DNA from 4 places in the Promicromonospora sp. NPDC057488 genome. Region 1 is predicted to be linked to each of the others. Evidence: predicted binding sites of a transcription regulator. Region 1 holds the regulator's gene; each other region holds the start of a gene.
The links. Region 1 encodes HspR, which represses chaperone genes until heat shock. Its sites were predicted from a motif close to AAGTTGAGTCNNNNNGACTCAACTT; they were not measured.
Positions count from the first base shown of each region.

Region 2: ACFU5G_RS10360 (Hsp20/alpha crystallin family protein) is a predicted target of HspR. The motif match lies at 1,379-1,403, and genes of this name have one in related genera.
Region 3: dnaK (molecular chaperone DnaK) is a predicted target of HspR. The motif match lies at 4,700-4,724, and genes of this name have one in related genera.
Region 4: clpB (ATP-dependent chaperone ClpB) is a predicted target of HspR. The motif match lies at 4,049-4,073, and genes of this name have one in related genera.

Region 1 is NZ_JBHVEG010000150.1:8,205-15,421, forward strand. It holds gene upp (uracil phosphoribosyltransferase) at 1-470, shown strand, start outside; gene ACFU5G_RS23365 (sigma-70 family RNA polymerase sigma factor) at 505-4,044, opposite strand; gene ACFU5G_RS23370 (hypothetical protein) at 4,316-5,083, shown strand; gene ACFU5G_RS23375 (DUF1540 domain-containing protein) at 5,154-5,462, opposite strand; gene ACFU5G_RS23380 (heat shock protein transcriptional repressor HspR) at 5,627-6,079, opposite strand; gene ACFU5G_RS23385 (DnaJ C-terminal domain-containing protein) at 6,168-7,175, opposite strand.
Region 2 is NZ_JBHVEG010000037.1:30,895-38,111, forward strand. It holds gene ACFU5G_RS10350 (VOC family protein) at 1-261, opposite strand, end outside; gene ACFU5G_RS10355 (S66 peptidase family protein) at 340-1,338, shown strand; gene ACFU5G_RS10360 (Hsp20/alpha crystallin family protein) at 1,439-1,855, shown strand; gene ACFU5G_RS10365 (ROK family protein) at 2,032-2,964, opposite strand; gene ACFU5G_RS10370 (dipeptide ABC transporter ATP-binding protein) at 2,961-4,781, opposite strand; gene ACFU5G_RS10375 (ABC transporter permease) at 4,778-5,614, opposite strand; gene ACFU5G_RS10380 (ABC transporter permease) at 5,611-6,648, opposite strand; gene ACFU5G_RS10385 (peptide ABC transporter substrate-binding protein) at 6,650-7,217, opposite strand, start outside.
Region 3 is NZ_JBHVEG010000024.1:164-7,380, reverse strand. It holds gene ACFU5G_RS07365 (hypothetical protein) at 1-409, shown strand, start outside; gene ACFU5G_RS07360 (hypothetical protein) at 537-1,988, shown strand; gene ACFU5G_RS07355 (hypothetical protein) at 2,097-2,492, shown strand; gene ACFU5G_RS07350 (dipeptidase) at 2,503-3,642, shown strand; gene ACFU5G_RS07345 (hypothetical protein) at 3,644-3,916, opposite strand; gene ACFU5G_RS07340 (GNAT family N-acetyltransferase) at 4,115-4,657, opposite strand; gene dnaK (molecular chaperone DnaK) at 4,807-6,672, shown strand; gene grpE (nucleotide exchange factor GrpE) at 6,669-7,217, shown strand, end outside.
Region 4 is NZ_JBHVEG010000040.1:19,282-26,498, forward strand. It holds gene ACFU5G_RS10915 (septum formation family protein) at 1-164, shown strand, start outside; gene ACFU5G_RS10920 (ArsR/SmtB family transcription factor) at 142-1,188, opposite strand; gene clpB (ATP-dependent chaperone ClpB) at 1,364-3,991, opposite strand; gene cpt (chloramphenicol phosphotransferase CPT) at 4,119-4,676, shown strand; gene ACFU5G_RS10935 (sulfite exporter TauE/SafE family protein) at 4,660-5,454, shown strand; gene ACFU5G_RS10940 (carboxyl transferase domain-containing protein) at 5,566-7,008, opposite strand; gene ACFU5G_RS10945 (CaiB/BaiF CoA transferase family protein) at 6,981-7,217, opposite strand, start outside.

The DNA.
Region 1 (7,217 bases):
CGCCGATCACCACCATGACCGGCACCCGTCTCGCGTCACCGCCGCCGCTCGTGGTGCCGATCCTGCGCGCCGGCCTGGGCATGCTGGACGGCATGAGCCGCCTGCTGCCGACGGCGGAGGTCGGGTTCCTCGGCCTCGTGCGCGACGAGGAGACGTTCAAGGCCGTCACGTACGCCAACCGCCTGCCCGACGACCTGACCGGCCGGCACGTGTTCCTGATCGACCCGATGCTGGCGACGGGCGGCACGCTGGTCGCGGCGATCGACTACGTGCTGGAGCGGGGCGCCCGCGAGGTCACCGCGGTCTGCCTGCTGGCCGCCCCCGAGGGCATCGCCCTGCTGGAGGAGCACGTGGGCGACCGCGCCAACCTGTCGGTCGTGGTCGCGGCCGTGGACGAGCGCCTCAACGAGAAGGCCTACATCGTGCCGGGCCTGGGCGACGCCGGGGACCGGCTGTACGGCATCGTCTGACGTCCGGGGCCGGGCCTGGTGCCCGGCCCGCGCGTCAGGCCGAGGGCGGGCTCTCGCAGGTCCGGCCGTCGAGCTTCATCCACCGCAGCCAGTTGCTGGCCGTGGGCGCGTTGGACGGGGCCAGCTTCCGGTAGGCCGCCGGATCCGTCTCGGCAGCCTGCTCGGTGGTGCTCGTCTGGTCCGTGCCGGCCGTCTGGTCCGTGCCCGCCGACGGCTCGGCGTCCGGCGTGGCCTCCCCGCCCTGGTCGGGCTCGCAGGTCGGCTGCTCGGGCAGCACGCACTGCTTGCCCTGCACGGCGAACGACTGCTCCACGGTGAACGGCGTGCCCTCCACGACGCGGGTCAGCCGCACCGTGACGTTGCCGTCGAGGCTGAACAGCGGCTGCTGGGTGAGCTCGAACGTCGTCTCCCCGGCAGGGACGGCCTGCTCCTGGCTCTGCTCACCGGTTCCGTCGTGGATCAGCAGCCCGGTCCAGTCCCGGCCGGTCCGGTTGTCCACCGTCGCCTTGATCTGCACGTCCTGCCCGACGCACTCGGCCGCGGTCGTCACGGTGAGCTGGTCCTTCGCCGGCCAGGTGACCTCGGCGCAGGACTTGAAGCGGACGTCGAGCTGCGCGATCGTCTGGGCGCCCGCGACCACGTCCAGGCTGTCGGTGCCCCAGGGCACCTGGAACTCGATCACCTCGGTGACTCCGGGAGCGACGGTGCGGGTGACCTCCCCGACGTGGAACCGCACGTTCAGCGTCGAGGCCGTGTTGTCCGCGGTGACCTGGAACGTCTGCACCGAGCGGTCGTTCTCGGCGTCGAACACGCAGGCACCCGCCGACAGGGTCCGGTCGCCCAGGGCGGGCTCGATCCTCCCCGCCCCGAAGCTCTGGGTCGGGTTGCTGGCGGGGGCGATCGGGTCGGCGGCCAGGTCCCCGTCGGCGTCCGCCACCTCGCGCGTGAGGTGGAACGTGGCCTCGCCCGCCGGCATGTGCGAGCGCTTGGTGTCCACCGACAGGTCCACCGTGCCGCCCGCCGCCACCGGGCGCTTGACCGAGGTGACCGAGCTGTCGCCCACGGGCACCGACATCACGACGAACATCGACTCGTCCGTCGTGTTGGTGACCGTGGCCCGGACGCCCACCGTGCCGCCCACGTTGGCGATCTCGGCGGTCGTCTCGACGTCCCACGCGGGCTTGTAGCAGTCGGCCGCGCGGTGGTCACCGGCGCCGACGCGGGTCTCGTACGTGTTGCCGTCCACCGACGTGGCCAGCAGGAAGACGGCCTGGCCGGCCGGCACGCGCATGCCGTCGTGCACGGCGATCTCCACGGAGTCGCCCGGCGCGACGTCCTTGCCGTTCGACTCGCTGTTCCCGGCCGCCTGCAGCGTGACCCGGACCGTGCGGTCGGTCGTGTTCCGGTAGGTGCCGGTCACCATGGCGTCGGCCTTGTCCACGCCGCCCTCGGCGAAGCAGGACGCGGTGACGGTACCCACGCCCGCCGAGGCGTTGGCCCAGGCCGAGGTCGCGACGAGCGTCGCCGAGGACGAGCGGGCGGCGCCGTCGAGGACCGGCCGGACGTTCACCACCCCGAGCTCGGCCGGCTGCGCCGACTTCGCGGCCTCGGTGGCGGTGGTGATGTTCAGCGGCACGTCGACGGTCGCGCCCGGGTCGAGCGACACGGAGGACGCGTAGGCGGCGTCGAGCGGCTTGCAGAGCCAGGCGTTCGGCATGTCGCCGGCCGAGCACGAGAGCTGGGACTGCGCGGACGCGGGCCGCACGCCGGCGGGGAGCGAAACGGCCACCGCCCAGCCACCGGCCGTCACCGGGCGGTCGCCCGTGCTGACCAGGGAGATGGGCAGCGAGGCGGAACCGGGGCTGGCGAGCGAGACGTCCGTGGTCTGCGCCGACAGCTCCTGGCCGAACGGGGCCACGGTGCGGCTCGGCAGGTCCGCGCTCATCGCCTGGAGGCCGTCGGCCCAGACCTCGGCGCTCACGGGGTAGTCGCCCCCGGCGTTGGCCTGCACGGCCGTGACCACGGTGCGCGCGGCGCCCGGCGCGAGCTCGCCGATCGGGCAGAGCAGCACGTTCGTCTGCTCCGTCGGCGTGCAGGAGACCGGGGCCGCGGGCTGAGCGCCCTCGGTGGCTGACCCGCTGGGCGTGGCGCTCGGCGAGGTCTGCACCTCGCCGGTGGGCGAGCCCACCGACGCGTCGGCGTCGGCCTTGGTCTCGGGCGTGCCGCCCGATGTCGGCGTGGCCTGCGGGGTCGGCGTCGCACTCGCCGTCGTCGACTCGGTCGCGGAGATCAGGCGGCCGCTGCCGACACCCGTGCCGAAGGACCCGGCCGGCTTCGTCGCGGTGAGCCCGGCCGGCAGGGTGACCTTCATCTGCGCGCCCGTGGCGGCGGCCTTGCCCGTGTTCTCGACCGTGAACGTCAGGTTCTGGGACTCGCGCGGGGCCAGCGGCTGGCCGGCGTCGGCGTAGCTCACCGTGAGGTAGGCGGTGTCCGCGCTGGGCACCAGGTCGGTGGGCCGCACGCCGTCGTCGTCGGTCCGGACGCCCTCCGTGCCGCCGCCCGGCAGCTCCCGGCCGTCGTGCGTGGCGATCACGGTGTCGATGAACGTCTCCGCCTCGGGCGGCGCCGTGATCTGCAGCGCCGCGACCAGGCCGACCGCGGCGACGGCGAGCGCACCGGCGGCCACGCTCCCACCCGTGGCGGCGGCCGCGGCGGACGCAACTGCGCCCGCCGTGCCGGAGACGGCGGTGGACATCGCGCCGGAGAACGAGCTGGTCGAGGCCGCGCCCACGGTCGAGGCGGTCTGCGCGCCGCCCGCGACGGCACCGGCCTTGGCCGCGCCCGCGATGACCAGGCCACCGATCGGGGCGCCCGCGCCGACCAGCGCGAGGCCACCGGCGCCGAGCACCAGCGGGGCGATGACGGTCTTCATGCCGTGCGCGACGTCGTGCAGCTCGAGCACCAGGGCGCTGCAGGTGGCGCAGGTCGAGAGGTGCTCGTCGATCTTCGTGGTCTCGCGCTTGGACAGGCTCGCCCGCACGTACCCGCCGAGCAGCGGGTTGACGGTGCGGCAGGTGTCCGACGGCGCGTGGCTCAGGTGCTGCTGCAGGTACCCCGCCCGCAGCGCCTCCTTGGCGCGGTAGAGCAGGGCGGACACGCCGTTCGGGCTCAGGCCCAGCACCGGCGCGACCTGGGCGGGCTTGAGCTCGTCGACGAGTACGTACCAGAGCACCTCGCGCCAGCGCTCCGGCAGGTCGACGTAGGCCTTGGCGATCACGCTGCGCTCGAAGCCCTCGAGCGCGGGGTCGTCCTTGGAGGCCACCCGGCCGAGCACGGACTCGATCTCGTCGTCGGTGCTGGGGCGCGTGCGCGCGGCACCGCGCGACACGTCGAACGACCGGTGGCGGACCATCGTGTACAGGTAGGGGCGGAAGCCGGCGTCGGGACCGACCCCGCGGCGCAGCATCTCGAACAGCTTGCTGAAGGCGTCGGCCACGACGTCCTCCGCGTCCGCGGCCGGGACGTACTGCCGGGCGAGGGCCCGAGCGGCCGCCGAGTGGCGCTCGTAGAGCACGCCAAAAGCATCGCGGTCACCTGACCTGACCTGCAGGATCAGTTCCGCGTCGCTAGGCGTTTCGCCGGTGCTGCTCTCGACTTGCCTCACGTCTACCCAGACTCTCGCGGTGGTCGCGGTGCGGTTGACTGTCGCCGTTCAGCCAAGACTATAGAGCCAAGTGGACGATTTAGGGGGTGGAATTCCACATTTCTGGGTGACGACCGGGTGAAGTCCGGTACACCGCCCCTGAAGGTGCGTCATGATGTATCCCCGTGAGGGTCCCATCATCATGAGCGAGGCACAGCAGGAGGCGCGGGTGCGTGTGCACGACCTGCGCGAGCGGTGGCGAGCTACGAGTCTGGCGTCGGTTTGGATCCGGCCGAACGACTGGGAGCACCCCGCCGCTGAGGCGCTAGCAGAGGCACTGGCCGAGGGCCGGGGCGTAATCGCCCCCGCCGAACGGCTCGGTGCGGCGCGCGCCGGAGTAGGAGCCGGGATCACCGAGGCACTGGACGACGTCGCCTGCCTCTACGCCGCCTTCGGGCGCCCCACCGACGTCGGCGCCCTGCGGGCCGCCGCGATCGGCTGGGTCGGGGAGCGTGAGCGCGTTCCGTACCAGATCGCCACGCACGACCCCTCGACCGGCCTGCCCACGGGTGAGTACCTGGGCGAGCGACTGCGCGAGACCTACGGCACCGCGCAGCGGACCGGCGCCACGGCCGGGGAGACCCACTGCCTGCTGGTGCTCGACGTCGGCCTGGACAGCCTCGACACGTGGCAGCGGCTCGCCCGCTCCGCCGCGATCGGCCGCACCCTGCACCAGGTGTTCGGCGAGGGCCACCCGATGGCCGCCGTCGGCGACGGCACGTTCGTGGTGCTCTGCGAGCGGGGCCCGACGACGGCGGAGCTCGGCCAGTCGCTGCGCCGCGTCGTGGAGCGCAACGCCGAGGTGCTCGGTCTGGCCACGGAGGTGCGCCGGCCCACGCGGGTCTGGGTCGAGCGCCTGCCCGGGACGCACGCGGACGCGCTGCTCCTGCTGGACCACCTGGCACGCTGAGCGCCGGAGCACTTCGACACCACGATCCAGCAGCGAGCCGGGGCGCGACGACGCGCCCCGGCTCGCGTGCTCAGGCCTGCTCGAAGGTGAGGCAGTCGGCGTGGCCCGGGTCCTCGGGGCCGGAGCCCACGCGGATCGACGCCGCGTTGCACTCCAGGTTGTCGTTGTGGGTGCATTCCTCGCGCTGGCAGGCGCCCACGTGCGCGATGACCTTCTCCAGGCCGCCCTTGGTGCTGAGCGGGATGAACGTGGCGCACGAGGCGTCACCCGCGTGGCCCGCGATGGTGACGGCGCCGGCGTGGCAGCCGTGGTCGTGGTTGTAGCCGCAGCCGTCGATCGAGCACTCCACGACCTCGGGCATTTCCATCAGTGTGCTCATGGCAACTCTCCTCGCTCCGTGCGTCACTCCTGCGGAATGCGTCGATCGTATTCCTGAATGACAGATCGCACAGAGCTGAGGAATGCCTTACCTACACTCCGGCGGCATTCACGATTAAGGAAAGAATTGCATTGCTGAAATGGCGCGGGGGGCCACGGGCGTGGCTACTCCTCGCGGCGCGGGGCCGGGCGCCAGAGCACCACGGCTCCCCCGCCGCCGGCGCGGTGCTCCAGGTCCACGCGCATGGCGGCGCTCCGCACCCGCTGTCCGCGCTGGACCACCACGACGTCGCCCGCGGCGGGCCCGGCGGCGAAGACACGCCCCTCCTCCTGGACCCGCATGAGCAGGTCACCGAGGCGTTCCTCGAGCACGGAGACGTGCGCCTCCAGGTCGAGGATGCGTTTGATCCCGGCGAGATTGATGCCCTCGCCCTGGGCGAGGCGCTGCACCTGGAGCAGGCGCGCGACGTCGCGGCGCGAGTAGCGGCGGCCGCGGCCGCGGGTGCGCCGGGGGACCACCAGTCCGAGGCGGTCGTACTGGCGCAGCGTCTGCGGGTGCATGCCCGCGAGCTCCGCGGCCTTGGACACGGTGAGCACGGGCGTGTCGTCGTCGACCATGTGCTCCTCCGAGGTCTCTTTTGTGCGTTGGCGTGCGGGCAGGTTACCGAATGCGGTGCGGTGGGGCATATGCCTCACCGCACCGGCGTCATTCTGCCGCCCGCGCGGCCAGGCCCGCGCGCACGTCCTCGCCGTCGTTCTCGGCGGCGAAGGTCTCGAGCGCCTGCTTGGCCTTTCTGCTGAGCTTCTGCGGCACGGCCACCTGCACGGTGACGAGCAGGTCGCCGGTCGCCTTGGCCGTCTGGACGCCACGGCCCTTGACGCGCAGCGCCCGGCCCGACGGCGTCCCCGCCGGCACCTTGAGCCGCACCGTGGCGCCGTCCAGGGTGGGTACCTCCAGCGTGGTGCCGAGCGCGGCCTCCGCGAACGTGACGGGCACGGTCATGCGCAGGTCCACGCCGTCCAGGGTCCACACCGGGTGCGGCGTGACGTGCACGGTGACCACGAGGTCGCCCGCCGGGCCGCCGGCGACCCCCGGGCGGCCCTTGCCGCGCAGGCGGATCTTCTTGCCGTCGTTGATCCCCGCGGGGATGCGCGCGGTGATGGTGCGGCCGTTGACCTCGAGCTCGGCCGTGGTGCCCTCCACCGCCGCCCGGAACGGCAGCGTCACCTGGGCGACGACGTCAGCCCCTGCGGTCGGTGCGGCGTACCCGGTCGTGCCCGAGCCGTAGGCCGTGCGACCCCCGCCGAACATCGAGCCGAGGATGTCCTCGAAGCCCGCGCCGCCGTTGCCGCCCTGGGTGTAGCGGACGCGCGGCCCGCCCCGGCCGCCACCCTGGGCGCCGCCGAACATGGCGCCCATGATGTCCTCGAACCCGCCGGCACCGGCGCCGCCGGCCCCCGCCGAGAAGCGGGCGCCGCCTGCCATGGCGCGCACGGCGTCGTACTGGCGGCGCTGCTCAGGGTCGGAGAGCACCGCGTAGGCCTCACCGATCTCCTTGAACTTGGACTCCGCCGCCGCGTCCCCCTGGTTCTGGTCGGGGTGGTACTGGCGCGCGAGCTTGCGGTAGGCCTTCTTCACGGCCGCGTCGTCGGCGTCCTTGGACACGCCCAGCACGGCGTAGAAGTCCTTCTCCATCCAGTCCTGACCGGTCATGGCACCTCCTTACACGTCGAGACCGGTGGTCGAGCTTGTCGA
Region 2 (7,217 bases), on a different contig from region 1:
CACGATCTCGTAGCCGAGCCGCCGGGCCTCGTCGTACGCGCCGTCGACGTCGGGCGTGTGCACCGAGACGACCGCGTCCTCGGGCGAGGTCGCGTCGCGGGTGACGAGCTGGACGATCGCCCCCGTCTCGGGCGAGGTGCACCGGGCCACCCAGCCCAGGTCGAACTCCTCGGTGCTCAACCCGAGATAGCCGGTGTAGAAGTCCTTGGCTGCCGCTACGTCGGCCACCCGAAGGTTCGGCATGATGCGTGTGGCGCGCACGGCGTCCTCCAGCTCGCGGGAGATCGGTTCGCGGGAAATGCCGGGCCGACGACGCCGCGGCCGTCCTAGGCTGCGGGCATGTCAGCGCACGCAACCATCGTCCCGCCCCGGCTCCGCTCCGGCGACACCGTCCGCGTCATCGCCCCCGCCAGGTCGCGGGCCATGATCATGGAGCACGACAACACCCGCTGGGTCGACGAGCGGTTCGCCGCGATGGGACTCACGCTGACGTTCGGCGAGCACGTCGACGAGGACGACCAGTTCCGCAGCTCCTCGATCGAGCACCGCGTCGCCGACCTGCACGCCGCGTTCGCCGACCCGGCCGTCGCGGGCGTGATCACCGTGATCGGCGGGTTCAACAGCAACGAGCTGCTCCCCCACCTGGACTTCGACCTGATCGCGGCGCACCCCAAGGTGTTCTGCGGCTACTCGGACATCACCGCGCTGCAGAACGCGATCCTCGCCCGCACGGGCCTGATCACCTATTCCGGCCCGCACTGGTCGAGCTGGGGCATGCGCGACCACTTCGAGCCCACCGGCGACTGGTTCCGCGCCGCCGTGACCGGCGACGCCCCGATCGTCGTCGAGCCCTCCGCGGCCTGGACGGACGACCTCTGGTTCCTCGACCAGGACGCCCGCACCCCCGTGGCCAACGAGGGCTGGTGGCGGCTGCGGCCGGGGCAGGCGTCGGGCCGGATCGTCGGCGGCAACCTCTGCACGCTCAACCTGCTGCAGGGCACCGCGAACATGCCGTCGCTCGACGGCGCCCTCCTGTTCATCGAGGACGACTTCGAGTCGAACACGGTGGCCTTCGCGCGCAACCTCACCTCCCTGCTCCAGCAGCCCGACGCCGCCGGCGTGACCGGGCTCGTGGTCGGCCGGTTCCAGGCCGCCACAGGCATGACGCGCGAGGCGCTCGACGAGATCGTCGCGCGCCAGCCCGCCCTGGCCGGCAAGCCGGTGCTGGCGGGCGTGGACTTCGGGCACACCAGCCCGCTGCTCACGATCCCGGTCGGCGGCGCGGCGGACGTCGTCGTCGGCGAGCACGAGGCGAGCCTGACGATCACCCGCCACTGACGCCGGCGGCAGGGGCGGCGTCCGCCGTCGGCGAACCCGGAAATTGAGTCGGGTCGACTCAGGTTGTACCGGTCATCAACCGCATCCGGAGGAGAACATCATGACCACCGTTCTGACCCGTTCACCGTTCGCCCAGACCTGGCTCCGTGACCCGTGGAGCCAGACTGCCGCGACCGCCGGCCCCGTGCCCGCGGCCGACGTCTACCGTGAGGGCGAGGACCTCGTCGCCCGCCTCGACCTGCCGGGCGTGAACCCGGCCGACGACGTCACCGTCGAGGTCGAGGGTCGCAAGCTCGTCGTGCGCGGCGAGCGCAAGGACCAGCGCTCGGAGGAGTCCGAGGGCCGCCGCATCTCGGAGGTCCGCTTCGGCTCCTTCCGCCGCGTCGTCACCCTGCCGAAGGCCGTGGACGGCGACGTCGTCCGCGCGTCCTACGACTCGGGCGTCCTGACGGTCACCGTGCCGGGCGTCTTCGCCGGCACGACGCCGCAGCGCGTCGAGGTCACCACCGCCGCCTGATCCCCAGGCAGCCACTCTGACGGCGCCCGACCGCACAGCGGCCGGGCGCCGTCGGCGTTCTGCTGTCGGGTGCAACTGACCGAACTCACTGACTTCGGTCCCCTGCATTGAGACCGGTCGGTTGAATGACCGGTCTCGGGGCAAGGGACCGATGTCATCTGCGCCAGAGGTCGCAGTCACCGCGCCAGCGCCGCCGCGCCCACCACCGTCGCGTCGCCGCCCAGCACCGCCCGGCGCACCTCGATCATGTGCCCCGACACGGGCGGCTCGTCGTCCAGCCGGGCCCGGATCGCGGGCTCCAGCAGGTCCCAGGCGTGGGCCAGCCCGCCGCCCACCACCACGTGCCCGACGTCGAGCAGCGCCGCCAGCACCAGCACCGCCGACCCGACCGCGCGCCCGGCGTCGGCCAGCACGCGCGCGGCGGCCGCGTCCCCGGCCCGCGCCCGGGCCTCGATCTCCGCCGCGCCGACGACGGCTCCCGAACCCTCGCGCGAGCCGACGCCGCCCGAGCCGCCCGCCGCCACGGCCTCCCCGTACCGGCGCTCCACCGAGCGCCCCGACGCGAGCGTCTCCAGGTGCCCGCGCTGCCCGCAGGTGCACCGCGCGTCGCCGAAGCCGGGCATGTGCCCGATCTCCCCGGCCGCCCCGGCCCCGCGGTACAGCGCGCCGTCCAGCCAGAGCGCGCCCCCGACGCCGGTCCCGAGCGCGATCCCCGCCGCCGACCGCACGCCGCGGACGGCGCCCCAGGTCGCCTCGCCCACGAGGAACGCGTCGACGTCGTTCGCCACGGTGACCGGCAGGCCGGTCCGGGCCGCGAGCCCACCCCGCAGGTCGGTGCCGACCCAGCCGACGAAGGAGTCGCTCGCGGCGAGCACCTCGCCCGTCACCGGGTCCACGACCCCGGCCGCGCCGACGCCGACCGCCGCGACCCGCACCCGGGCCGTGGCGGTCGCCTGCGCCACCAGCCCGGCCGCGACGTCGAGCATCGCCGCACCGCCCGACGGCGTCGGCGCGGTCGCCGAGGCGAGCACGGCGCCGTCCGCCGTGACGACGGCGGCCCGGATCTTGGTGCCGCCGATGTCGACCCCCGCGGTGGGCCCGCCCGTCACAGCGCGGCTCCGGGGGCCGGGGCGGCGCCCGACGCGACCGCACCCGGCACGGGCGCCAGCCGCTGCCGCGCCGCGCGCCGCTCCCGCTGCGCGGCCGGGTCGGGCGTCGGCACGGAGGCCAGCAGCTCGGCCGTGTACAGCTCGCGCGGGGCGCTGAACACGTCCGCCGTCGGGCCGCTCTCCACGAGGCGCCCGCCCCGCAGCACGGCCACGCGGTCGGTCAGCTCGTGCACCACGCCCAGGTCGTGGCTGATGAACAGGCAGCCGAACCCGAGCTCCGCGTGCAGGTCGCGCAGCACCTGGAGCACCTCGGCCTGCACGGACACGTCCAGGGCGCTGGTCGGCTCGTCGGCCACCAGCAGGCGGGGCCGCAGCGCGAGCGCCCGGGCCAGCCCGATCCGCTGGCGCTGGCCGCCGGAGAACTCGTGCGGGTAGCGCCGCTCGGCGCCCGCGGGCAGGTGGACGGCGTCCAGCAGCTCGCGCACCCGCGCCCGCTTCTCGGCCGCGGTCAGCCGCCGCCCGTCGCGGCCGTGGATCGCCAGCGGCTCCGCGATCGACTCGCCCACGAGCCGGCGCGGGTCCAGCGAACCGCCCGGGTCCTGGAACACGACGCCGACGTCGGCCAGCAGGCGCCGCCGGGCCCGGCCGCGGGCGCGCGCGACGGAGGTGCCGAGCAGCAGCACCTCACCCTCGGCCGGCGTGAGCAGGCCGAGGCAGGCGCGCCCCGCCGTCGACTTGCCCGAGCCGGACTCGCCGACCAGGCCCAGCATCTCGCCCGCGCGCACGGTCAGGTCGAGGCGCTCGACGGCGCGCACGTGCCGGCCCTGCACCCGGTAGTCGAGGCTGACCCCGCGCAGGTCGAGCACGACCTCGCCGCCACTGGTGGTCGAGCCGACCCCGCTGGTCGAGCCTGTCGAGACCTCCGTACCCGTCGAGCCAACCCCGCTGGTCGAGCCTGTCGAGACCCCCACATCCGCCGAACCAGGTCTCGACAAGCTCGACCCACCACCGCTCGCCGGCGGCACCGCCGGCACCGCGTCCAGCAGCGCCCGCGTGTACTCGTGCTCCGGCGCCAGCAGCACCTGCTCCACCGGCCCGTGCTCCACGATCCGGCCGCCGCTCATCACGGCCACCTCGTCGGCCAGGTCGGCCACGACACCCATGTTGTGCGTGACCAGCAGCAGCGCCGTCCCCCGCTGCGCCACGAGCTCGCGCAGCAGGTCGAGGATCCCCGCCTGCACGGTCACGTCGAGCGCCGTCGTCGGCTCGTCGGCGACGATCAGCTGCGGCTCGCACGCGAGCGCGATCGCGATGACCACGCGCTGCCGCTGCCCGCCGGACAGCTCGTGCGGGTACTGCCCCGCCCGCCGCTCCGGCTCGGGGATGCCCACGGACCGCAGCAGGTCCACGGCCCGTTCCCGCGCGGCCGCCCGCGGCACGCGCTCGTGGTTGAGCACCGCCTCGGCGATCTGGTCGCCCAGGGTCATGGTCGGGTTGAGCGCCGTCATCGGCTCCTGGAACACCATGGACACCACCCGGCCGCGCAGGTCCACGAGCTGGTCCTCGGGGGTGGTCACGACGTCGCGCACCGCGTCGCCGTCGGCCAGCTCGACCGAGCCGGTGACGCGCGCCGTCGACGGCAGCAGGCCCAGCACGGACAGCGACGTGACGCTCTTGCCCGAGCCGGACTCGCCCACCAGCGCGACCACCCGGCCGCGCCGCACCTCGAGGTCGACGCCGCGCACCGCGGGCACCTCCCCGGAGCCGGTGGTGAAGGTGACGTCCAGGTCCCGGATGCGCAGTACGACGTCGCTCATGCCGTCCTCCCCTTCACGTCGACGACGTCCCGCAGCCCGTCGCCCACGAAGTTCAGCGCGCAGACCACGACGACGATCGCGAGGCCGGGCGGCAGGATGAGCCACCAGGCGCCCTGGTAGATGTAGTTGATGCCGTCGTTCAGCATCGCGCCCCAGTCGGTCGTGGGCGGCTGGACGCCCATGCCGAGGAAGCTGATGTAGGCGACGAGCAGGATGGCGTCGGCCACCTGGAAGGTCGCGTTGACCACCACGGTGCCCACGGTGTTGGGGATGACGTGCGTCAGCACGGTGCGGCCGTGCGAGGCGCCCATCGCGCGGGCCGCCACCACGTAGTCGCGGGTGCGGACCGACAGGGCCTCCGCCCGGATCAGCCGGGCCGGGACCAGCCAGGACACCAGGCCGAGCACCACGATCATCATGCCGACCGTCGGCCGCACGATCGTGGAGAGCACCAGCAGCAGGAAGATCGCGGGGATCGCGATGCCGGCGTCGACCACCCGCATCATGACGACGTCGACGGCGCCGCCCACGTACCCGGCGATCGCGCCCCAGAGGGTGCCGACCACCGTGGCGAGCGCCCCCGCCAGGACCCCGACCAGGAGCGAGACCCGGCCCGCGACCATCAGCCGGCCCAGGTTGTCGTAGCCGAGCGCGTCCGTGCCCAAGGGGTGCCCGTCGACGCCGGGCGGCAGGTTGGCCGCGCCGAGATCGGTCGCCACCTGCTCCGTCGGGTAGACCAGCGGGCCGATCAGCACGAACAGCACCAGGATCACGAGCGCCACCGCGCCCACCACGGCCAGCCGGTTGGTGGCGAACCGCCGGATCGCGGTCATCGCAGGCCTCCTCGGGTGCGAGGGTCCAGGACGGCCTGGACGACGTCGGCCAGCAGGGAGCCGACGACGGTGGCGACCGAGATGACGAGCACGCAGCCGAGCAGCACCGGGAAGTCGCTGCTCTGCGCGGCGCTCCAGAACAGCAGTCCCATGCCGGGGTAGTTGAACAGCTGCTCGACCACCAGGGCGCCGCCGAACATGACGGGAAGGTAGTAGCCGAGCATCGCGACCACCGGCGTCAACGAGTTGCGCAGCACGTGCCGCAGCACCACGCGGCGGTGGCCGGTGCCCTTGGCGCGGGCGGTGCGCACGTAGTCCTCGCCGAGGTTGTCCAGGGTCGAGGAGCGCATGTACCGGCTGAACGTGGCCACGATCGGCACCGCGCCGGTGAGCACGGGCAGCACGAGCGCGTCGGGCTGGGCCAGCACCTCGGCGATCCCGGTGCCCTGCGGGGCCGCCGCCGGGAACAGCCCGGCGGTCTGGCTGAGCAGCAGGATCAGCAGCATCCCGAGGAAGAACGTCGGCGTCGAGTAGGCGACGATCGCCAGCGTGGAGAGCCAGTAGTCGACGGCGCGGTTGCGGCGCACGGCCTGGTAGACGCCGACGGGCACGGCGATCAGCACCGCGACGACGAGGGAGAGCCCGGTCAGCAGCAGCGTCTTGGGCAGGCGCAGGGCGATCGCGTCGGAGACCGACTGGTTGAGCAGGTAGGACTCGCCGAGGTCGCCCGTCAGCGAGCGTCCCAGGAACGAGAGGTACTGGAGCACGACGGGCTGGTCGAGGCCGTTGGCGGCCTCGAACGCGGCGATCTGCTCGGGGGTGGCCTGCTGGCCGAGGACGCCGCGGGCGGGTCCGCCCGGCAGCGCGTGCAGCAGCGCGAACACGATGACGCTGACCACGAGGATCACGACGAGCGCCTGGAGCACGCGCCGGACCAGGAAGCGGCCGAAGCCGCCGCGGGCCGCCCGGACGGGCGGGGGCGCGGCGACTCCGGCTTCGACGGTCCCGCTCTGCGCGGGGATGGCTGTCGTCATGTCAGCCGGCCCAGCTCCAGCGCTGCGGGTGGAAGCTGGCGAGCGGGTCCTGCGTGGTGCCCTCCAGCCCGTCCTTGATCACGGAGACCTGGTAGACGGGGTTCGGCAGCCACATGACCGGCAGGTTCTCGGCGCCGAACTTCGAGTACTCCTGCATGACCGACGGGTCGGTGCTCTCGGTGGAGTCGTGCATGAGGGTGTCGAGCTCGTCGTCCGAGTAGGAGCCGAAGTTCGACGCCGCGCCGGTGCCGAACACGCGCTCGCCGCTGGGGTAGCCGCCGAAGTACCAGCTGCCGGCTGTGCCGAAGAACGGGAGCTGCCAGTCGCAGTCCGCCTGGTCGGCGGTGCACGGCGCGATGGAGGACAGCACCGTGTTCAGCGGCGCGCTCTCGATGGTGACGCCCACGCCGGCCTGCTCGAACGTGGACTTGATCTCGGCGAACATGTTGTCCGTCTCGGCCGAGCCGCTCTGCGTCAGGATCGTGATCGCCAGCTTCTGGCCCTCCTCGACGTCGGTGCCGCACTCGTCGTCGCCGTCACCGGGGCTGGTGCACTCCAGCACGCCGTCG
Region 3 (7,217 bases), on a different contig from region 1:
CGGCTCGGCGGAGTGCCGCTGGGTGCAGAACCAGTTCGGCGGACCACTCGGTCTCGACGCGGGATCGGGGCAGCGGATGCTCACGGTGCAGGCCCGCACCACCAACATCATGGCGAGCGAGAGCTGCGGCCTCTGGATCAAGTACTACCCCGGGATGGTCCGGCCGAGCGACGTGACCGCCGCGAACGGCATCTACGTCCTCGGTGACCACCTCGAACGCGGGGTGTACTCAACCTCGGGCCCGGCCGACGCCGACATCCCGTGCGAGTACGTCTTCTACCGGGACTTCGAGGGCAAGGGCGCCTCGGTGATCAGCCGCGGCGTGGTGCCGGAGGCCACGACCATCACGATGCCGTCGTCCGCGACCGGCTTCGAGACCGTCGGCTGCACCTGGCAGCGCATCAGCTGACCGGGTGATCTCTTCGGACTTTACGAGGTGAACACCGGCCGGGAGGGCTACGTTCGTGAAGAGTCTTGCCAAAGGTGAGCTCAGCGCCACAAGCATCCTGAACGTCCCCGAGCAAGGAGTATCGGTCATGCATCCACTCATACGACGTCTCTCCAGGACCCTGGCCACAGCCACGGCTCTGACGCTCCTCGTCACGCCCGCCGTCGCCGTCGCCGCGCCGGGCACCCTGGCCACCGTGACGGGCGCGGCTGTGCCCGCGGCCGTCGACGACCCCCCGCTGGAGGCGTCGACGCCGACGATCGTGGGCGCCGTCCAGGTAGGCAAGACGATCAAGGCGCACGCGGGTGCGTGGACGTCCGGCACCACCTTCACCTACCAGTGGTTCGCGGACGGCGTGGCGATCAGCGGCGCGACCGGGTTCGCCTTCACGCCGACCGCGGCGCAGCACGCCAAGCGGCTCACCGTCCGGCTCGACGGCTCCCGGACGGGCTACGCCCCGGTGAGCCGGACCAGCGGGCGCACGACCTTTGTCTCGCGTGGGCACATCTCCCCGCCGCGGCCGGCGATCGTCGGCAGCGCGACACCCGGTGCCACGCTGACCGTCGCCCGGCCGCCGGCCGTGCCCACGCCCGACTCCGTCTCCTACCGGTGGCGGCTCGACGGGGAGTCCATCCGGGGCGCGACGAAGAGCACGCTGACGGTGCGGCCCGAGTGGAGGGGCCACGAGCTCACGGTCAGCGCGACCGTGAAGGAGCCCGGGTACCTCGACGCGTCGCTCCGGTCCCCTGCCGCACGGGTCGGAGCCGCGTACTCGAAGTCGCCGAACCCGGTGATCTCCGGCACCAAGCGCGTGGGTTCCACGCTCACGGCGACGCGCGGCACCTGGTCGCCCTCGCCGTCGTCGTTCTCGTTCCAGTGGTACGCCGACGGGCGGGCGATCGCCGGGGCCACGACGTCGAAGTACACGCTGAAGGGTGCCGAGTACCAGAAGGAGATCACGGTTACCGTGCGCACCTATCGGGCGGGCTACGGCACGGTGCTGCGGCGCAGCGCCCCGACCGCCGAGGTGCTGGCGTCGGCCGTGCGGTGGAAGGACGACGGGACGGACGAGTCGTTCTACGTCGGGAAGGAGACGCGCGGCGTCGTCGCGACGACCTACATCGCGCAGGCCGGCTCCGGCGACTGCACCTGGGGCCGCCAGCGCAACAACGGGACCGAGCTCGCCCGGGACACCGGTTCGGGCCAGCGCATGTTCACCATCCTGCCCACCGACTACAGCGTCTGGACGAACGAGGCCTGCGGTGTCTGGATCAAGTACTACCCGGGGATGGTCAAGACGGCCGACTCGACGGCCGCGAACGGCAACTACGTCCTCGGCGACCACATCAACCGCGGCGAGTACTCCACCACCGGTCCGGCCGACCCGGGCACACCGTGCACGTACGCCTTCTACGAGGGCTTCTACGGCGAGCCCGGAGTGATCGACAGCGGTGAGGTGACGGAACCCACGTCCATCACGCTGCCGACCTCCGCGTACGGCTTCGCGACCGCCGGCTGCGCCTGGACGCGGATCAACTGACGCTTCCCGCCCCACGACGTGTCAGACGTGCAGGTCACCCCGGTGATCTGCACGTCTGACACGTTTCCCGGTACTGGGTACTCTGGCGTCCGGCGACCTGGAGGCACCTTGTCCGATGCTTGGCACCCCGACATCAGGCGTGAGCTGCTCCCCGGACCGTCCGAGGTCGTGCTGTCCAACCGGTCCCTCGCCTGCACGCTGACCGGGATCGTCGCCTCGGTCGTCGTCCTGGCCGTGCTGTTCGTGGAACCGATGCTCTGGGTCTGGGGGCTCGTGCCCGCCGGGGTCGCCGTCGGCTGCATCGCCACGGGCGGGTTCCTGGACAGCGCCGCCGCGTCGCGGCAGGCGGACGAGGCACGGGCCGGGTACACGACGGTGCTCACCGAGTCGACCGACCTGGACTTCGTGGACGACCTGTCGGGGCGGCTGGTGCGCCGCGCGGGCGAGGCGTTGACCGTCCACGAGATCCGCGACCGGCTCAGACGGGTCCGGACGGCGAGGTAGCGTCACCCGCATGACGACCGCAGACCGCCTCGCCGCGCTCCTCGAGAAGCACCCCGTCTGGGACGGGCACAACGACCTCCCGTGGGAGCTGCGCGAGCAGTCGTCCTACGACCTGGACGCGGTCGACATCGCGCAGCGGCTCACCACCACCCACACCGACCTGCCGCGCCTGCGCGACGGCGGCGTCGGCGCCCAGTTCTGGTCCGTCTACGTGCCCTCCACGCTGCAGGGCGGCGCCGCCGTCACGGCCACGCTCGAACAGATCGACTGCGTGCACCGCATGGTCGGGAAGTACCCGGAGAGCCTGCGGCTGGCCCGGACCGCCGCCGACGTCGAGCAGGCGTGGCGAGAGGGCCGCATCGCCAGCCTGATGGGCGCCGAGGGTGGCCACTCGATCGACGAGTCCCTGGGTGTGCTCCGCATGCTCCACGTGCTCGGCGTGCGCTACATGACCCTCACGCACAACGACAACGTGCCCTGGGCCGACTCGGCCACCGACGAGGAGGTGCTCGGCGGCCTCTCGCCCTTCGGCGAGGACGTGGTGCGCGAGATGAACCGCATCGGCATGCTGGTCGACCTCTCGCACACGTCGGCGGGCACCATGCGGCACGCGCTGCGGGCCACGTCGGCACCGGTGATCTTCAGCCACTCCAGCGCCCGCGCCGTCTGCGACGTCCCGCGCAACGTGCCCGACGACGTCCTCGGTGCCCTCGCGGCCAACGGCGGCGTCTGCATGGTGACCTTCGTGCCGCAGTTCGTGTCGTCGGCCGTCGCGGAGTGGCGGGCCGCGGGCGCCGAGGCCGCCGCGGCCGAGGGCATCAGGAACACCGACCTCGGCGCGTTCGAGCCGTTCATGGCGCGCTGGCGGGCCGACCACCCGCAGCCGCGCAGCACGCTGTCCGACGTCGTCGCGCACGTCGAGCACGTGCGTGAGGTCGCCGGCGTCGACCACGTGGGCCTCGGCGGCGACTACGACGGCACGCCCAACCTGCCCGAGGGGCTGGAGGACGTGACGGGCTATCCCCGGCTGCTGGCGGCGCTGGCCGACAGGGGCTGGTCGGACGCCGACCTCGGCAAGCTCACCAGCGGCAACGTGCTGCGGGTGCTCCGGGATGCCGAGCAGGTGGCGGCCCGGGCCGCCCAGGGCTGACTCAGCTGGGGAGCTGAACCACCTTGCGCTGGAAGCCCAGGGCCACCTTCTGCAGGGACTCCAGCGGCTCCTGCTCGTTGTGGTAGCTGATCTGCCGCAGCATCGACCCGGACGACGCGAGCAGCGCGACGATCACGTCGCGTGCGTCCTCGCGCGTCTCGAGCGCCTCCTGCAGCAGGTCCTGGACGTGAGGTGATCTGAGGCCGTCTTCCTCGGGATCGAGCAGCGCTGTCAGGAGCGCGATCGACAACGAGCTCCCGTGGATGCTTGCCATGGTGGTCTCCCCCGGTCGGGGCCCGGGAGTCCCGGGCATCAGGCACCCGCGGGCTGGCCCGCGGGGTACTCGTCCGATGCCCCACCCCCTGTGGCCTCGGCCGTGCACCCCTGTGTACCGCAGGTCAGGGCGTCGCGCCTGTTGACACGGGTGAAACAGCCCGGGCGGCGACGTGTCCCGCGTGCCGTCCGGGCCGGGTCAGCCGTGCAGGATGAGCTGGAACACGACGTGGTCTTGCCACTCGCCGGCGATCTTGAGGTAGCTGGGCGCGAACCCGATCCGCTCGAACCCGACCTGGGTCAGCACGGCCTGCGACGCCGTGTTGTGCGGCAGGGTCGCCGCCTGGAGGCGGTGCAGGCCGAGCTCGTCCCGGGAGTGGGCCACCATCGCCCCGACGGCCCGCGTCATCAGGCCGCGCCCGGTGAACCCGGCGTCCAGCCAGTAGCCGAGGTGCCCGTTCTCGAAGGCCCCGTGCACGACGTCGGTGAGGTTCAGCCGGCCCACGATCTGCCCGCCCGACTCCAGCACGGTGTGCAGCGCGCGGCCCGTCGAGTTGTCCAGGACCTGCGTCCACAGGCGCTCTCGGTGCCAGTCCGCGGTGTAGAACTCCTCGGGCCGCTCGGGCTCCCAGGGCGCGAGGTGCTCGCGGTTGCGGACGTAGGCGTCGGCGAGCGCGTCGGCGTCGTCCTTGCTGAGCTCGCGCAGCGTGACGTCGTCCGTCAGGAGGGTCTCGAAGGGCATGGCGTCACGATAATCCCGCCGGGAACTATTTCGCCCCCGCCGTAGTTGAGTGAAGTAGGCTCAACTTTACGAGCGTCAGCTTGCTTCCTCGCGAGCTCCGGCTTAAGTTGAGTGCAGCAGACTCAATCTGTCGTAGGAAGGCAGCAGACATGGCACGCGCAGTAGGTATCGACCTCGGAACGACGAACTCGGTGGTGGCGGTCCTCGAGGGTGGGGAGCCCACCGTCATCGCCAACGCGGAGGGCTCGCGGACCACCCCCTCGGTGGTCGCGTTCTCCAAGACCGGCGAGGTCCTGGTCGGTGAGGTCGCCAAGCGGCAGGCCGTCACCAACGTGGACCGCACCATCTCCTCGGTCAAGCGCCACATGGGCACGGACTGGACCGTCGACATCGACGACAAGAAGTACACCGCGCAGGAGATCTCGGCCCGCATCCTGGGCAAGCTCAAGCGTGACGCCGAGGAGTACCTGGGCGAGCCCGTCACCGAGGCCGTCATCACGGTCCCGGCGTACTTCAACGACGCCGAGCGCCAGGCGACCAAGGACGCCGGCCAGATCGCCGGCCTCGACGTCAAGCGCATCGTCAACGAGCCCACCGCGGCCGCCCTCGCCTACGGGCTGGAGAAGGGCAAGGAGGACGAGCTCATCCTCGTCTTCGACCTCGGTGGCGGCACGTTCGACGTCTCCCTGCTCGAGGTGGGCAAGGACGAGGACGACTTCTCGACCATCCAGGTGCGCGCCACCTCCGGTGACAACCGCCTCGGTGGTGACGACTGGGACCAGCGCGTCGTGGAGCACCTCATCAAGCAGGTGAAGAACTCCTCGGGCGTCGACCTGTCGAAGGACAAGATCGCCCTGCAGCGCCTCCGTGAGGCCGCCGAGCAGGCCAAGAAGGAGCTCTCGTCCGCGACGAGCACCAACATCTCGATGCAGTACCTCTCGATGAGCGAGAACGGCCCCATCCACCTGGACGAGAAGCTCACGCGAGCTCAGTTCCAGCAGATGACGCAGGACCTCATCGACCGCACCAAGGCGCCGTTCCACGCCGTGATCCGTGACGCCGGCATCTCGGTGTCCGACATCGACCACGTGGTGCTCGTGGGTGGTTCCACCCGCATGCCCGCCGTGACCGAGGTCGTCAAGGAGCTCACCGGTGGCCGCGAGCCCAACAAGGGCGTGAACCCGGACGAGGTCGTCGCCGTCGGCGCCGTGCTGCAGGCCGGTGTCATCTCCGGTGACCGCAAGGACGTCCTGCTGATCGACGTCACCCCGCTGTCCCTCGGTATCGAGACCAAGGGTGGCGTGATGACCAAGCTCATCGAGCGCAACACCGCGATCCCGACCAAGCGCAGCGAGGTCTTCTCCACGGCCGACGACAACCAGCCGTCCGTGGCGATCCAGGTGTTCCAGGGCGAGCGCGAGTTCACCCGCGACAACAAGCCGCTGGGCGTCTTCGAGCTCACCGGCATCGCGCCGGCGCCGCGTGGCGTGCCGCAGATCGAGGTCACCTTCGACATCGACGCGAACGGCATCGTGCACGTGTCCGCCAAGGACCGCGGCACGGGCATGGAGCAGTCGATGAAGATCACGGGCGGCTCCGCGCTCCCCAAGGACGACATCGACCGCATGGTCAAGGACGCCGAGCTGCACGCCGAGGAGGACAAGAAGCGGCGCGAGGAGGCGGACACCCGCAACCAGGCCGAGGCCTTCGCGTACTCCATGGAGAAGCAGATCGCGGACAACCGCGACAAGCTCCCGGCCGAGGTCGTCACCGAGGTCGAGACCGACATCGCCGCCGTGAAGGCCGCGCTCGAGGCTGAGGACGCCGACGCCGTGAAGAGCTCGTACGAGAAGCTCGGCGCGTCGTCGCAGAAGATCGGCGAGGCCCTGTACGCGGCCGAGCAGCCCGCGGCGCAGGGTGCCGACGGCAACCCGCAGCCGGCGAACGCCCAGTCCGCCAAGGACGAGGACGTCGTCGACGCCGAGATCGTGGACGACGAGGACGAGCGCAAGTGACGGACGAGCACCAGCAGGGACCCCCCGAGCCCGAGGGCTCGGGGGAGCACCCCTTCCAGTTCACGGACAAGCGCAAGGTGAACGCCTCCGGCGACGAGGCGCGTCCGGCGGAGCCCGCTCCGGCGGACGACGCCGCGGACGAGTCCGCCGCGACCCCCGCCCAGGGGGACTCGTCGGTCGACCCGCTGGCCGGGCTCGACTTCGAGCCCTCCGGTGACGCCGCCGAGGCGTCCGCGGTCCTCAAGGCCCAGGCCGAGGCCGCGGAGCACCTGGACGCGCTGCAGCGCGAGCGGGCCAGCTTCACGAACTACCGCAACCGGGCGCTGCGCGACCAGGACGCTGCGCGGGACCGGGGCGTGCAGGACGTGCTGGCGGCCCTGCTGCCCGTGCTCGACGACGTCGAGCGCGCCAAGCAGCACGGCGAGCTGAGCGGCCCGATGGCCGCGATCGCCGAGAAGCTCGACCAGAGCCTGCAGAAGTTCGGCGTCGAGCGGTTCGGCAAGGTGGGGGAGGAGTTCGACCCCAACCTGCACGAGGCGCTCATG
Region 4 (7,217 bases), on a different contig from region 1:
GCGGCACCAAGCAGCTCGGCCCGGTCGCGCGCACCAGCCCGGTGGCCGGCTCGGTGAGCTACGTGGTCTGGGGCCCCAGCGAGGAGTCGTGGGCCGACGGCGACCGCGTGGGCCTGTGCCTGGCGACGACCTCGGAGCCGATCACGCAGGATCTGCTGCAGTAGCCGACGCCGTCGGGACCCGGCGCTCGTTGCCGTCCAGCAGGGTCCGGCCCAGCGGGGTCAGCGCGTGCAGCACCGTGTTGCGCTCGCGCCCGCTGGCGACGAGCCCGGCGTTGCGCAGCACGGTCGCGTGCTCGGAGGCGGACGCCGGCGAGATCGCCAAGCGCTGCGCGAGCTCGCTGGTGGTCGCCTCGGTGCCGAGCTCCCGCAGCACCGCGGCCCGGGTGCGGCCGAGCAGCGCGGTGAGCCTGCGGCCGCCGTCCTCGTCGGCCCGGTCCTCCGGCCGCCGGCCCGTCCAGACCTGCTCGTGGGTGATCGGGTAGAGCAGCAGCGGCGGCAGCTCGGGGTCGGCCAGCGAGATCGGGGCGCGGTGGCAGAAGTAGGACGGGACGATGAGCAGGCCGCGGCCAGCCAGGTGGACGTCCCGCTCCGCGGCGGTCGCGACCGACAGCACGGGATGCTGCCAGCGGATCGCGGGGTGCAGGCTGCGCAGTGCGTGCTCGGTGCCGCCCTCGACCCAGGCGCGGGTGCGCGCCGCCCGGTCCACGTCGACGGCGGCGAGGATGCCGCTCCAGTACGGCCCGACCGCCTGCTGGTGGTACGCCCGCATCGCGACGCCGAGCCCGCGCACCGCCGACACCGACCCGTCGGCGAGGTCCCGCATCCACAGGTGCGGAGTGCGGCCCTGCGCCAGCCGCGAGATGTCGTGCCGGAGCCGAGACCTCGAGGTGGACAGCACGGCGTCGAGGCCCACCTCGAACGTGTCGGGGCCGGTCAGCGGCGCGCCCGAGCCGATGACGGGCGTGAGGAAGTCCGGCGAGTAGCCGCGTGGCGGCGCCAGGCGCAGCAGCATGCGCGCCGCGGGCGGCAGGCCGGTCAGCACCCGCGCCCGCCAGGGCTCGAACAGCAGGGAGCCCGAGCGCTGGTTCACCAGGTGGGCGCTGAGCAGCGTCTCCCACATGGGGTCCGGGCCAGGCGCGATCCGGACCCGCGCCAGATCGTCCGCGGTGAAGTGGAAACGCAGCATCGGGCCTCCCTGACCGTGCCGGGCACCGCGCGACCGGCCGCGCACGATTCACCCCGCACATACAGAGGGACGAGTCGCAATTCGGGTTCTGGGCGTTCCGACGGCCACCTTCACAACACCGTCACATCCAGGCGGTCGCCCGCCCGGGCTTCGCGCCCGGGCGAGCGCCCCTCGCCTAGGCGGTCAGCACCCGCCGATCCAGTGCGAGCCCCTCGCCGTCGGCGCGGTCCACGACCACCGTGTCGCCGTCGGTCACCTCGCCGGCGAGCAGCAGCCGCGCCAGGCGGTCGCCGATCTCGCGCTGCACGAGGCGGCGCAGCGGCCGGGCGCCGTAGGCCGGGTCGAAGCCCTCCAGGGCGAGCCACTCGCGGGCCGCCGCGGTCACCTCCAGGGTGATGCGCCGGTCGCCGAGGCGCTTGGCGAAGGCACCGACCTGCAGGTCGACGATGTGGCCGAGCTCGTCGAGCGACAGCGCGTCGAAGATGACCACGTCGTCGAGCCGGTTGAGGAACTCGGGCTTGAACGCCGCCCGCACGGCCGTCATCACGGAGTCGCGGCGCTCCTCGTCCGACAGCATCGGTTCCACGAGAAACTGCGAGCCGAGGTTCGAGGTGAGCACCAGGATCGTGTTGCGGAAGTCCACGGTGCGGCCCTGGCCGTCGGTGAGGCGCCCGTCGTCGAGCACCTGGAGCAGGATGTCGAAGACCTCGGGGTGGGCCTTCTCCACCTCGTCCAGCAGCACCACCGAGTAGGGCCGGCGCCGGACGGCCTCGGTGAGCTGGCCGCCCTCCTCGTACCCGACGTAGCCCGGAGGCGCGCCGACGAGCCGCGCCACGGAGTGCTTCTCCGCGTACTCGGACATGTCGATGCGCACCATGGCGCGCTCGTCGTCGAACAGGAAGTCCGCGAGCGCCTTGGCGAGCTCGGTCTTGCCCACGCCCGTGGGGCCGAGGAACAGGAACGAGCCGGTGGGCCGGTCGGGGTCCGAGACGCCGGCGCGGGTGCGCCGCACGGCGTCGGACACCGCGGCCACCGCGGCCCGCTGCCCGATGAGGCGCTCCCCGAGCACGTCCTCCATGTGCAGGAGCTTCTCGGACTCGCCCTGCAGCAGGCGCCCGGCGGGGATGCCGGTCCAGGCGGCGACCACCTCGGCGATCTCGTCGGCGCCGACCTTGTCGGCGATCATCGGGGGCTCGGCGGTCTCCGGGCCGAGGCCCTCGGGCTCGTCCTCCGCGCCGGCCTCGGCCTCCTCGGCGGCCGCGAGCTCCTTCTCGACCACGGGGATCTCGCCGTACTGGATGCGCGCCGCGCCCTCGAGGTCGCCCTCGCGGAGCTTGCGCTCGGCGTCGGTGCGCAGCTCGTCGAGGCGCGCGCGCAGGTCGCCGACGCGGTTGTGCCCGGCCTTCTCGGACTCCCAGCGCGCGGTGAGCGCGGCGAGGGCCTCGCGGCGGTCGGCGAGGTCGGCGCGAAGCCGTTCGAGGCGGTCCTTGGAGGCGGCGTCGGCCGACTCGGACAGCACGACCTCTTCCATCTCCAGGCGCGTGACCGCGCGCTGCAGCTCGTCGATCTCGATCGGGGACGAGTCGAGCTCCATCCGCAGGCGGGACGCGGCCTCGTCGACCAGGTCGATGGCCTTGTCGGGGAGCTGCCGGCCCGAGATGTACCGGTCGGAGAGGGAGGCGGCGGCCACGAGCGCCGAGTCGGCGATCGTCACCTTGTGGTGCGCCTCGTAACGCTCCTTGAGCCCGCGCAGGATCGCCACGGTGTCCTCCACCGACGGCTCGCCCACGAACACCTGCTGGAACCGGCGCTCCAGCGCGGGGTCCTTCTCGATGTGCTCGCGGTACTCGTCGAGCGTGGTGGCGCCGACCATGCGCAGCTCGCCGCGGGCGAGCATGGGCTTGAGCATGTTGCCGGCGTCCATGGCGCCCTCACCGCCGGCGCCCGCCCCGACCACGGTGTGCAGCTCGTCGATGAAGGTGACGACCTCGCCGTCGGACGCCGTGATCTCCTCCAGGACCGCCTTGAGGCGCTCCTCGAACTCACCGCGGTACTTGGCGCCGGCCACCATCGAGGCCAGGTCGAGGGAGATCAGCCGCTTGCCCTTGAGGGACTCGGGCACGTCGCCCGCGACGACTCGCTGCGCCAGCCCCTCGACGACTGCGGTCTTGCCGACGCCAGGCTCGCCGATGAGCACCGGGTTGTTCTTGGTGCGGCGGCTCAGCACCTGGATCACGCGGCGGATCTCCGAGTCGCGGCCGATCACCGGGTCCAGCTTGCCGTCGCGCGCCTGCTGGGTCAGGTCGGTGCCGTACTGCTCCAGCGCCTTGTAGGTGCCCTCCGGGTTGGGGCTGGTGACCCGGCCCGAGCCGCGGACGGCGGGCAGCGCGGCGCGCAGGGCGTCGGCGGTGGCCCCGGCGTCGGACAGGATCTGCGCCGCGGACGACTGGCCGGCGGCCAGCGCGATGAGCAGGTGCTCGGTGGAGACGTACTCGTCGCCCAGGCCCTGGGCCTCCTTGCCCGCCAGGTCGAGGACCGTCGCCAGTGCGCGGCTCGCGCTCGGCTGGGCGGTGCTGCTGCCGCTGGCCTGGGGCAGCGCGACGAGGGCCGCGCGCACCTGCTGGCCGATGGCCTGCGCGTTCGCCCCGACCGCGTCGAGCAGGCCGACGGCCACGCCGCGCTCCTGCGTGAGCAGCGAGGCGAGCAGGTGGACCGGCTCGAGCTGCGGGTTGCCGGCGGCCGACGCCGACTGGATGGCGTCGCCGATCGCCTGCTGCGACATGGTCGTGAACTTGGTGTCCATGAAGCCTCCCGGGGCTGGTGATGGTGGGCGGAGTTCTACCTCGATGAAACCGTCTCAAAGTTGAGTCTATTCCGCTCAACTTGGAAATCACTGTAGCGCGCGTCACCGACACTCGTACGGTGGCGGCATGAACACCCAGGTCATCGTCCTCAACGGCGGGTCGAGCTCCGGCAAGTCGGCCATCGCCCGCGACCTGCAGACCGTGCTGCCCGAGCCCTGGCTGTCGCTCAGCGTCGACACCCTCGTCGACGCGATGCCCGCCCGGCTGACCTCCGGCGGCGACGGCATCGGCTTCGCGGACGACGGCGGCGTCGCCGTCGGCGGGGACTTCATGGCGCTGCAGGACGCCTGGATCACCGGGCTGGTCGCCATGGCGCGCGCGGGCGCGCACCTCGTGGTCGACGACGTGTTCCTCGGCGGCGGCGCGTCGCAGCGCCCCTGGCTCGACGCACTGGGCGACGTGCCGACGCTCTGGGTCGGCGTGCGGTGCGACCCGGCCGTGGCCGGGCGGCGCGAGGCCGCCCGCGGCGACCGGGTCACGGGCATGGCCGCGCAGCAGGCCGACGTCGTCCACCGGGGCGTCCGGTACGACCTGGAGATCGATACCACGAGCACCGGGTCCCTGGACTGCGCGCGGACCATCGCCGCTCACCTGAGATCATCACGGGGTGACCGAGCAGACTGACGACTCCCTGACCCCACCCCGCGCCGTACTCGTCGGGATCGTCGGCGGAGCGTTCTCCGGCCTGTTCGGCCTCGGCGGCGGCATCGTGATGGTGCCGCTCCTGACCTCGCTCGGCGGGCTGACGCAGCGCCGCGCGAGCGCCTACTCGCTGGCGGCGATCCTCCCGGCCGCGATCGTCGGGTCCATCCCGTACCTGACGCACCAGGCGGTCGACCTGATCTCCGCCGGGCTGCTCGTGGTCGGCTCCGTGGTCGGCGCGGCCTACGGCGCGCGGCTGCTCGCGCGCGTGCCCGAGACCCTGCTGCGCTGGCTGTTCGTCGGCGTGCTCGTGGCGGGCATCGTGCGGTCCCTGCTCGACGCGTTCGCCGACCCGCCGTCGGTCAGCACGGCACAGGGGATCCCCAGCCTGCTCGACGGCGCCGGGATGGTCGGCCTCGGCCTGGTCATGGGCATCGCGTCGGGCCTGCTCGGCATCGGCGGCGGGCAGATCGCCGTGCCGGGGCTGTCCGCGCTGTTCGACTTCGCCCCCGCGCTCGCCAAGGGCACGTCGCTGGTCGCGATGATCCCCACCGCGATCTCGGGCACCTGGGTCAACGCCCGCAACGGCCTGGTGCACCTGAAGACCGCGGCGATCATCGGCCTGGTCGCGTCGGTGTTCTCCTTCGGCGGCGCGAGCCTGTCGGTGGTGCTGCCCGACAACGTGGCCTCGATCGCCTTCGCCGCACTCCTGGTGTTCGCTCTGGTCCAGCAGGTCCGCAAGGCGGTGGAGAAGCGCTAGCTGAGTGGTCGGCAGATCGGGGTGGTCGGCAATTCGTGGGTGGTCGGCAGAATGTCAGGTGATCGGTATTCCGAGGTGCCGACCACCTGACGTTCTACCGACCACCCGAAACTACCGACCGGCCAGCACCGCCGCGCACTCCGCCGCGACCGCCACCGCGACGTCGCGGACCGTGTCGTCGTCGTGCTCCGGGACCACCCGCTGCACCGCGCCCTCGGCGAGCAGGTCCACCGCCCGGATGTGCTGCGCCTCCGCCAGCTCGGCGGCGTGCGTGGTGTCCCCGTGCACGATGACGCTCGCGCCCTCGGGCGGCAGCGGCGAGAGCCACGCGTGCTCGGCCGCGATCACGGCCTGCGCGGGCAGCAGCGCGAGCGCCCCGCCACCGCAGCCCTGGCCGAGGATCACCGACAGCGTCGGCACGGTCATCCGGGTCAGCGCGGCCATGCAGCGCGCGATCTCGCCCGCGAGCGCGCCCTCCTCGGCGGCCTGCGAGAGCTCGGCCCCGGGGGTGTCAATCACCGCGACCAGCGGCAGCCGCAGCTCCTCGGCCAGCCCCATCGCGCGCCGGGCCACGCGCAGCGCGGCGGGCCCCATCGGGGTGCTCTCCGACTGCCGGGTCCGGTCCTGCCCGACGACGAGGCACGGGCGGCCGTCCAGCCGCGTGAGCGCGACCAGCATCGACTCGTCCCGCTCGCCCTCGTCCGTGCCGGACAGCCGCACCGTCCCCGACGCGCCGTAGCGCAGCAGGTCCCGCACGCCCACGCGGCCCTCGGCCCGGGTGCGCAGCACGGAGTCCCAGGCGGACGCCGTCCCGGACGGCTCGCCCGTCCGGCGCGGCAGCGTGGCCGACGACGGCGGGTCGACCAGCACCGCGAGCGCCCGCTCGACCAGCGCGGGCAGGCTCTCGGGCGTGACGACGCCGTCGAGCACGCCCTTCGCGGCGAGGTTCTCGGCGGACTGCACGCCGTCGGGCAGGGCCTTGCCGGTCAGCGCCTCGACCACGCGCGGGCCCAGGAAGCCGATGAGCGCGCCCGGCTCGGCGACCGTGAGGTGCGCGAGCGAGCCCCAGGACGCGTAGACGCCGCCCGTGGTGGGGTGCCGCAGGTAGACGAGGTAGGGCAGGCCGGCGTCGCGGTGGTCCATGACGGCGCGCGAGATCTCGACCATCCGGAGGAAGGCGGGGGTGCCCTCCTGCATCCGGGTGCCGCCGGACGCGGTCGTGGCCAGCACGGGCAGCCCTTCGGCCGTCGCGCGCCGGACGGCGGCGGTGATCCGCCGCGCAGCGGCCCGGCCGATGGACCCGCCGAGGAACCGGAACTCGTTGACGATCACCACCACGGGCCGGCCGCGCACGCGACCGCGGCCCGTGAGCACGGACTCGTCGGTGCCGGCCTTCTCGGCCGCGGCGGCCAGCACGGCGCGGTACTCGGGAGTGTGCCCGGAGGTGTCGACCGGCTCGTCCCAGGACTCGAAGCTGCCGGGGTCGAGCACCAGGTCGAGCAGCTCGCGGGCCGTCCAGCGCCGGGTCACGACGCCCCCGACCTGTCGAGCCATGCCCGGACCCGGGCGGCGTGCTCATCGAGCACCGGCGGCGCCCGGTGCTCGCGCCGCGTGACCTCGGCGCCGTCGGCGTCGAAGAACCGCAGCGGCGGGCCCGGCAGCGTCAGCCGCCCGAGGCTCGTGTGCTCCACGTCGACGAGCAGCCCCTGGCTCGCCGTCTGCTCCCATGCGTACACCTCGTCGAGCGTACGCACCCGGCCCGC